2 regions of the Streptomyces sp. RGM 3693 genome follow, and region 1 is predicted to be linked to the other one. Evidence: riboswitches for the same ligand, from Rfam matches in the RefSeq annotation. Region 1 holds a riboswitch; the other holds the start of a gene.
What was found. A riboswitch is a leader RNA that binds a small molecule or an ion and turns the genes downstream of it on or off. The one in region 1 is predicted to bind glycine.
Positions count from the first base shown of each region.

Region 2: linked by a shared signal. The riboswitch ahead of gcvP (aminomethyl-transferring glycine dehydrogenase) and the one ahead of gcvT (glycine cleavage system aminomethyltransferase GcvT) in region 1 are both predicted to bind glycine.

Region 1 covers NZ_JBMPPQ010000001.1:766,495-770,903, reverse strand. Annotated here, with positions in the region: gene ACO0M4_RS03240 (enhanced serine sensitivity protein SseB C-terminal domain-containing protein) at 1-423, opposite strand, end outside; gene ACO0M4_RS03235 (enhanced serine sensitivity protein SseB) at 477-1,322, opposite strand; gene ACO0M4_RS03230 (AAA family ATPase) at 1,490-2,212, opposite strand; glycine riboswitch at 2,502-2,597, shown strand; gene gcvT (glycine cleavage system aminomethyltransferase GcvT) at 2,750-3,907, shown strand; gene gcvH (glycine cleavage system protein GcvH) at 4,060-4,409, shown strand, end outside.
Region 2 covers NZ_JBMPPQ010000003.1:1,506,061-1,510,469, forward strand. Annotated here, with positions in the region: gene gcvP (aminomethyl-transferring glycine dehydrogenase) at 1-2,202, opposite strand, end outside; glycine riboswitch at 2,391-2,489, opposite strand; gene ACO0M4_RS35160 (PRC-barrel domain-containing protein) at 2,604-2,987, shown strand; gene ACO0M4_RS35165 (DNA polymerase IV) at 2,897-4,336, opposite strand; gene ACO0M4_RS35170 (MerR family transcriptional regulator) at 4,404-4,409, opposite strand, start outside.

The DNA of each region.
Region 1 (4,409 bases):
GATCCGCAGCGGGCCGGCGGGCAGGCGGTCGAGGCCGGCGGCGATCCGGCGCAGGTCGAGCCAGGGGACGCCGACCCCGCCGCCGGGAGCGTGCGGATTCAGCCACAGCCCCCAGCGGTCGGGGAAGAGGGCGGCGGCGATCTCGGGGCCGGTGACGAGTTCGTGGTCGCGGGTCCAGCCGGAGGCGGCGAGTTCGGCCGCGGAGGTCACACAGGGGGCGTAGCCCAGCCCGTCGACCTCCATGTTCCCGTACTGCGCATCGGGTTGTCCGGCCCGGCCGTGCCACAGGAGCATCCAGACCTGTCCGTGTGCGAGGGCCTGAAGCAGCGCCTCGTAGGCGTCATAGCGCCCGGGCGAGACCTGCCGCAGCATCTGCTCGACCTGGTCGGCCGCCGCCGCTCCCTGATGCGCACCCGCGCTCACGTGGTCCGTCCCTTCTGCCGGCAGGGCCTGCGCCCGCCCGTCGTTCCACCAGCTTACGAGTGGTCCCGGGTGTAGAAGGGCCGCACGCGCTCCAGCATCCAGTCGGCGACCGGGTCGCCCTGGGCGATGTCGAGCAGGACGAGTTGGACCGGCCAGGGCACCGGCACCTGGCCCAGCGCCCGGCCCAGCGCCGCGAGCACCTCGTCGCGGGCGCTGCCGTCGTGCAGCCGCTCGGGAGCGACCTCGATCTGCACGCCGACGAAGAGCGCCGGCGTGTCGCCCTCGACGCTGGCCAGCGTGCGCCGGGCGGTCAGCACGAACCCGGCGCCGGAGAACGCCAGGCCGGCGGCGGCCAGGAAGTCCACCGGCTCGTCCTGCCAGTCCGGTTCGAAGAGCCGCACCCGGGCGCCGCCGACCTGCGGGCCGGCCGGATCCGTCCACCCGATCCGACACAGTTCGGCCACCGCGGGCGGCGGCAGCGGGACACCGACGGTGCCGCCCGGATTGACCGCGATGCCCAGCAGCGGGGGCAGCCCGCGGGCGAACTCCTGCGCGGGCGCGACGGTGTACGACAGATGCGCGCCGACGACCTTCAGGAACTCCTGCTCGGAGCTGAAGACCGGGACGTACGCGGCGCCGCCGATCTCGACGGTCGACAGGTCCAGACCGGCCGCGCCGAGGCCGCCGCGCTCCGGGCCGCCGCCCTCGGGCAGCGGCACCCACACCCGGCTGCGGCCCAGCACCTCGACGATCCGGCCGCCGGCCTCGGGGTGTCCGACCGACGCGGCCAGCACCTCTTCCAGCTCGTTGGCCGGCCAAGCCAGCTGCGGTATCCCCGCGCCCGAGAGGTCCCCCGACACCGGACCGCCGTGCTGCGGGTAATTGTCCGGATAGTTCATCTCACCCACCCACTTACTGGCCGCGCTGCCCGGCCCCTGACCCTGGGGGCGGGCCCACAGGCCCGCCCGGTGGGTCAGACCCTAACGGGCGGAGCGCCGGTCGCCGAAGCCGGCGGTGGCCACGATGGTCGGGCGAGCGGGGCCGGGTGCGGGCGGCCCCGGCCCGGTCAGCCGAACGTGACGCGCTCCAGGGCCCCGGCGGCGGTCCGGTCCAGCAGCACCGCGGAGCCGAAGCCCGACGGCAGCCGGGCCTCCTCGGCCCGGGCGACCAGCCGGCGGACCGCCCGGCGGTGCCGGGCGAAGGCGTACCGCGACACCCCCCGGCCGCGCGCCCGTTGGCCGGTCAGCGCCGCCTCGGGCGGTACGTCGAGCAGCACCAGGTGCAGCCCCCGGCCGTCGCGCCGGACCGCCCGGGAGAGCCAGCGGCGCACCCACGCCAGCGTCCCGCAGTCGTGCACCACCACACTCCCGCCGGAGCGCACCGCACGGCGCAGCGCCAGATAGTGCGCGACCCGGACCAGCGGGCGGTAGAGCGCGTACGGGAGGCGGCGCAGTCGGCCGCGCTCCCAGCGTTCCCGGGCGTCCTGGGAGTCGACGCGGTGCACCGGGGCGCCGCGGCCGTCGTGGTGCGGCACCACCCGGCCCATCAGGGTGCTCTTGCCGCTGCCGGGCAGCCCGGAGATCACGATCAGGTCGCCGGCCGGGAAACGGAGCGCGGTGCGGGCGGCGCGGGCGCCGTCCCGCAGATCGATGATCCGGGGCCGGTCGGACCGGGCGGCGGGGCGGGGGCGGCGCTTCGCCGCGGGCGCGGGCGGCGCCGGTTGTGGTGCGGGCTGTGGCGGTGCCACCCCCGCCGTCGTCGCGTACGCCGCTTCGCTGTGCACCGTGATCGCCCCTCCCCGTCGGCTCAGGTCGGGTTCGGGACCCGGCCTTCCCGCAGAGTGTCAAGAAAAGGTAATGAGCAGCAAGGCGGTAGCCGTCCGTACCAAGGGATCTGACGGTCCGACGGGGCCGACGGGCGACGCGGCGGCGGGCCCGGCCGGCCGGGCGCGGTACGGGTGGCCGGTCACGGAGCGGCGGCCGGGGCTCCTGTATCCGGCGATCCCGTGTAATGATGTGGCCGCCACGGGCACACCACTGGTCACTCGTGCACAGCCAGCCAACTGCATACCGGCCGCTTGAATCCGCGCGGGAGAGTCCCCGGCCGCCACGGCGGGGCGCCGAAGGAGCAAGTCCTCCCTTGAATCTCTCAGGCCCCTATACCGCGCGGGCGAGGCAGATCTGAAAAGCGAGTCGCGGCCCGGCTGAAGGGGGCGGCTCCACCCAAGGTGCAAACCGGGTCCGGTCGCGGACTCCCGGTGAACCTCTCAGGTTCCGATGACAGATGGGGAGACCGTCTTGTCACCCATGCCTGGGAGCCCCGAACGATGACTGATGCCCCTCGCCGTACCGCGCTGGATGCCACGCACCGCGCGCTCGGCGCGACCATGACCGACTTCGCCGGCTGGGACATGCCGCTGCGCTACAGCAGCGAACGCGAGGAGCATGTCGCGGTCCGCACCCGCGCCGGCCTGTTCGACCTCTCCCACATGGGCGAGATCACCGTCACCGGTCCGCAGGCCGGTGCCCTCCTCGACCACGCGCTGGTCGGCAACATCGGCGCCCTCAAGGTCGGCCGGGCCCGCTACACCATGATCTGCGGTCCCGACGGCGGCATCCTCGACGACCTGATCGTCTACCGGCTCGCCGAGCGCGAGTTCATGGTCGTCGCCAATGCCTCCAACGCCCAGGTGGTGCTGGACGCGCTGACCGGCCGGCAGGCGGGCTTCGACGCCGCGCTCCGCGACGACCGGGACGCCTACGCGCTGATCGCGGTGCAGGGCCCGGAGTCCCCCGGCATCCTCAAGAAGCTCTCCCCCAAGGTCTCGACTTCGCTCGACCAGGGAGGTGCCCCCATCGCCGACCTGGACGGCCTGAAGTACTACGCGGGGCTGCCCGGCACGGTCGCCGGCGTCGAGGTGCTCATCGCCCGGACCGGCTACACCGGCGAGGACGGCTTCGAGCTGTTCGTCCGGCCGGCGGACGCGGTCGCCCTGTGGACGGCGCTGACCGAGGCGGGCCGGGACGTCGGCCTGATCCCGTGCGGCCTGTCCTGCCGCGACACCCTGCGCCTGGAGGCGGGGATGCCGCTGTACGGGCACGAGCTGACGACCGCGCTCACCCCCTTCGACGCGGGCCTGGGCCGGGTCGTGAAGTTCGAGAAGGAGGGCGACTTCGTCGGCCGCGCCGCGCTGCGGGCGGCCGCCGAGCGCGCCGAGCAGGACCCGCCGCGCAAGCTGGTCGGCCTGATCGCCGAGGGGCGCCGGGTGCCGCGCGCCGGCTACCCGGTCGTGGCGGCCGACGGCACGGTGATCGGCGAGGTCACCTCGGGAGCGCCGTCCCCGACCCTCGGCAAGCCGATCGCCATCGCCTACGTCGACGCCGGGTACGCCGCACCGGGCACGGAGGGCGTCCGGGTGGACATCCGCGGCACGCACGAGCCGTACGAGGTCATCGCGCTGCCCTTCTACAAGCGGCAGAAGTAGCAGGCGGCGCCGGCGCGGCCGCGGTGCCCGCCGCGGACCTGCGCCTTTGCGTCCGGCATCACGTGTCTCACTGGGCAAGACCCTCCCCCCGGACTTCGTCCGGGAGGTGCCCCCCTTCACGATCACACCCTCGCGTACAGGAGAATCAAGCCATGGACAACCCCCAGCAGCTGCGCTACAGCAAGGAGCACGAGTGGCTGTCGGACGCCGAGGGCGGCGTCTCGACGGTCGGCATCACCGAGCACGCGGCCAACGCCCTCGGCGACGTCGTCTTCGTGCAGCTCCCCGAGGTCGGGGCCACCGTCACCGCGGGCGAGTCCTGCGGCGAGCTGGAGTCGACCAAGTCCGTCAGCGACCTCTACTCGCCCGTGGACGGCGAGATCACCGAGGTCAACGAGGACGTCGTCGCCGACCCCTCGCTGGCGAACTCCGCCCCGTTCGAGGGCGGTTGGCTGTTCAAGGTGAAGATCACCGGTGAGCCGGAGGACCTGCTCACGGTCGA
Region 2 (4,409 bases), on a different contig from region 1:
GTACGGCGCCAGGTGGGCGCGGACGCCGACCGGGCCGACGCCGGGGCCACCGCCGCCGTGCGGGATGCAGAACGTCTTGTGCAGGTTGAGGTGCGAGACGTCGCCGCCGAACTTCCCCGGCTCGGCGAGGCCGACCAGGGCGTTGAGGTTCGCGCCGTCCACGTAGACCTGACCGCCGGCCTCGTGCACCGCGGCGCAGATCTGGGTGATGTGCTCCTCGAACACGCCGTGCGTGGACGGGTAGGTGACCATCAGGACGGCCAGTTCGTCCCGGTGCTTCTCGATCTTGGCGTGCAGGTCGTCGGCGTCGACCTCGCCGTCCTCACCGGTCTTGACGACGACGACCTTCATACCGGCCATCACGGCGCTGGCGGCGTTGGTGCCGTGCGCCGACGACGGGATCAGGCAGACGGTGCGCTGCTCGTCCCCGTTGGCACGGTGGTAGGCGCGGACGGCGAGCAGACCGGCCAGCTCGCCCTGGGAGCCGGCGTTGGGCTGGATGGACACCTTGTCGTAGCCGGTGACCGCGGCGAGCCGCTCCTCCAACTCCCGGATGAGCGTGAGGTAGCCCTCGGCCTGGTCGGCCGGGGCGAAGGGGTGCAGCTGGCCGAACTCGGGCCAGGTGACCGGCTCCATCTCGGTGGTGGCGTTCAGCTTCATCGTGCAGGAGCCGAGCGGGATCATGCCGCGGTCCAGCGCGTAGTCCTTGTCGGCGAGGGTGCGCAGGTAGCGCAGCATCGCGGTCTCGGAGCGGTGCTGGTGGAAGACCGGGTGGCCGAGGTAGTCGTCGGTGCGCTGCAGCGACTGCGGAAGGGCGTCGGCGGCGGCCGCGTCCAGCGCGTCGATGTCGCCGTGGACCCCGAACGCGCCCCAGACGCCGGCCAGCTGGGCGCGCCCGGTGGTCTCGTCGCAGGCGATGCCGACCAGGTCGGCGTCGACCTGGCGGAGGTTGACGCCGGCCTCGCGGGCCGCGGCGACGACCTCGGCGGCCCGGCCGGGCACCCGGGCGGTCAGGGTGTCGAAGTAGCCGTCGTGGAGCAGCTCGACGCCGCCGGCCTTGAGGCCCTCGGCCAGGATCGCGGCGTACCGGTGGGTGCGGCGGGCGATGGTGCGCAGCCCGTCGGGGCCGTGGTACACGGCGTACATCCCGGCCATGACGGCGAGCAGCACCTGCGCGGTGCAGATGTTGCTGGTGGCCTTCTCACGGCGGATGTGCTGCTCGCGGGTCTGCAGTGCCAGGCGGTAGGCCTTGTTGCCGTCGGCGTCGACGGAGACGCCCACCAGGCGGCCGGGCAGGCTGCGGGCGTACTGCTCGCGGACGGCCATGTAGCCGGCGTGCGGCCCGCCGAAGCCCATCGGGACACCGAAGCGCTGGCTGGTGCCGATCGCGATGTCGGCGCCGAGCTCGCCGGGCGAGGTGAGCAGCGTCAGCGCCAGCAGATCGGCGGCGACGGTGACGATCGCGCCCAGCTCGTGCGCCCGCTCGATCACCGCCCGCGGGTCGCGCACGGCGCCGGACGCGCCAGGGTACTGGAGCAGTACGCCGAAGACACCGCGCTCGGCGATCTCGTCCGGGATGCCGTCGGTGAGGTCGGCGACCACGACCTCCACGCCGGTCGGTTCGGCGCGGGTCTGGATGACGGCGACGGTCTGCGGCAGACAGTCCGCGTCGACCAGGAAGACGCCCTGCTTGACCTTGCCGACCCGGCGGGCGAGCGCCATCGCCTCGGCGGCGGCGGTGCCCTCGTCCAGGAGGGACGCACCGGAGGTGGGCAGTCCGGTCAGGTCGGCGACCACGGTCTGGAAGTTCAGCAGGGCCTCCAGGCGGCCCTGCGAGATCTCCGGCTGGTAGGGCGTGTAGGCCGTGTACCAGGACGGGTTCTCCATGACGTTGCGCAGGATCACCGGCGGGGTGAACGTGCCGTAGTAGCCGAGTCCGATCATGGACGACAGGACCTGGTTGCGGTCGGCGAGCGCGTGCAGCTCCGCCAGGACCTCGGCCTCGGTACGGGCCTGCGGCAGGCCGAGCGCCTCGGCGCTCTTGATCACGTCGGGGACGGCGGTGGCGGTGAGCTCGTCCAGCGATCCGAAGCCGACCTGCGCGAGCATCTTGGCCTGCGCCTCGTGGTCGGGCCCGATGTGCCGGCGCTCGAACGGAGTGCCGCGCTCCAGTTCGGTCAGGGAGATGCGGTTGGTGGTCATCTGCGGGGGCCTCCTGGTCAGTACGACCTACGAGGGGCACCACGGCGCTGGTGCCCGGACGGCCTCCCCCTCTGTCATCTCAACCTGAGAGCTTCACCGGCCCGCGCGCTGCGGTCCGGCTTTCACCGTCGGTGAGGAAGGGTTCCGGCATGTACCTGCCCGTGGCCCGCCCTGCTTTCCAGAGTGACCTCATCCATGCGGTACGTGTGCCTGAGAGATTCCGGGGAGGATTTGCTCCTTCGGCGCCCCTGGTCGCGAACGACAAAGGACTCTCCCGCATGGGGTCGACGGCCATTCGCCAGCCTACCAGCGCACTGCCGGAACGATCCTTCGAGTGGCCGAGGCATGAAATGTGCCGTTTCGTAGTTGTCACAAGGCAGTTGCGACCAATTGGAGGGACCGTGCAAACCGATATCGATCCCCGGAGCCTCATCGGCCGCAAAGCGTTCGACCGGAACGGCGCGAAAATAGGGACCGTCGACGAGGTCTACCTCGACGACGCGACGGGCGAACCGGAATGGGCGGCCGTCCGCACCGGCCTGTTCAGTCGGGATGCGTTCGTTCCCCTGGAACCGAGCAAGATGGTCGGCGACAGCCTGCACATCCCCTACGACCGCAAGCTGATCAAGGATGCCCCGGACTTCGGCGTCGGCCGGCACCTCTCCCCCGAGCAGGAACTCCAGCTCTACCACCACTACCGCCTGGATATCTCCGCACCGGCCGCGGACTCCGCCTCGTCGGCCGGCGACGCCGACTTCGGGCGGATCGCCGGCGCGGACGACTGATCCGGTTCGCCCGGCAGCGGCAGGGGCTCGCCCGGCCGCAACGCCGGATCGTCGACGGCGAAGGTCCGCACCCGCCCCGGTGCGGACCACGGCGTCTCGAACCGCACGGTCACCCTCCCCACGCCACTGCCCTGCACCCATCCGGCACCGAACTCCTCGTGGACCACGTCCAGCCCCGGGTGCCAGCGCCGCGGCAGCTCCGCACCGGACTCCGGCACCCCCGCCGCTTCCGGTTCCGCCGTCCCGCCCGCCGCCTGCTCCGCCGCCTCCCGCTCCGTGGCCAGCTGGGCGAACAGGTCCTCCTGCGTGAAGTCGGCCAGCCCGCTCACCCCCACGCCCAGCAGCCGCACCCCACCCGTGGTGTCCACCGTCTCCAGCAGCCGCACGGCGGCCTCCCGGACGACCGCCGGGTCGTCGGTCGGCCCGCGCAGGGTCTCCGACCGGGTCAGCGTCGAGAAGTCGTAGTTCCGCACCTTGAGCACCACCGTGCGCCCGGACCGCCCGGCCGCCCGCAGTCGCACCACACACCGATCGGCCAGCCGCAGCACCTCGGTCCGCACCCGCGTCCGGTCAGTCAGGTCGACCTCGAAGGTGTCCTCCACCGACACCGACTTCGCATCCCGCTCGGCCACCACCGGCCGCTCGTCCCGGCCCAGCGCCATCCCGTACAGCCCGGTGCCGTGCGCCTTGCCGAGCAACCGCACCAGCTCCGCCTCGCCGGCCTCCGCGGTCTCCGCGACGGTGTGGATCCCGGCCCGGCGCAGCGTCTCGGCCGTCGCCGGCCCCACCCCGGGCAGCGTCCGCACCGGCATCGGCCCCAGCAGTTCCCGCTCGGTGCCCGGCTCGATGACCACCAGGCCGTCCGGTTTCGCCGCCTCGGACGCGATCTTGGCGAGCATCTTGGCGCCGGCCAGCCCCACCGAACCGGTCAGCCCGGTGGCCGCCCGGATATCGCGCCGCAGCTGCTCCCCCACGGCTCGCACCGCGGCAGTCTCCGCCGCCACCCCGCCGGCCTCCAGGTCCACGAAGGCCTCGTCCAGGCTCAGCGGCTCCACGAGCGGTGACAACGCCCGCAGCAGCTCCATGACCGATTCACTCACCTGGCGGTACAGCGTGAACCGGGGATTGAGATAAGCGGCATTGGGGCACAGTCGGCGCGCCTGCGCCGTCGGCATCGCCGAACGTACCCCGAAGACCCGCGCCTCGTACGAGGCGGTGGCGACCACACCGCGCGGCCCGATCCCGCCGACGACCACGGGTTTTCCCCGCAGGCTCGGCTTGGCCGCCTGCTCGGCGGCCGCATAGAACGCATCCATGTCCAGATGCAGGATCGTCGGCGCACGTCTCACACCACTGATGCTGCCGCACACCACTGACAATCGACCCGGTCCCGGGCCGGGAACCGCCCGGGAGCCGTCAGCC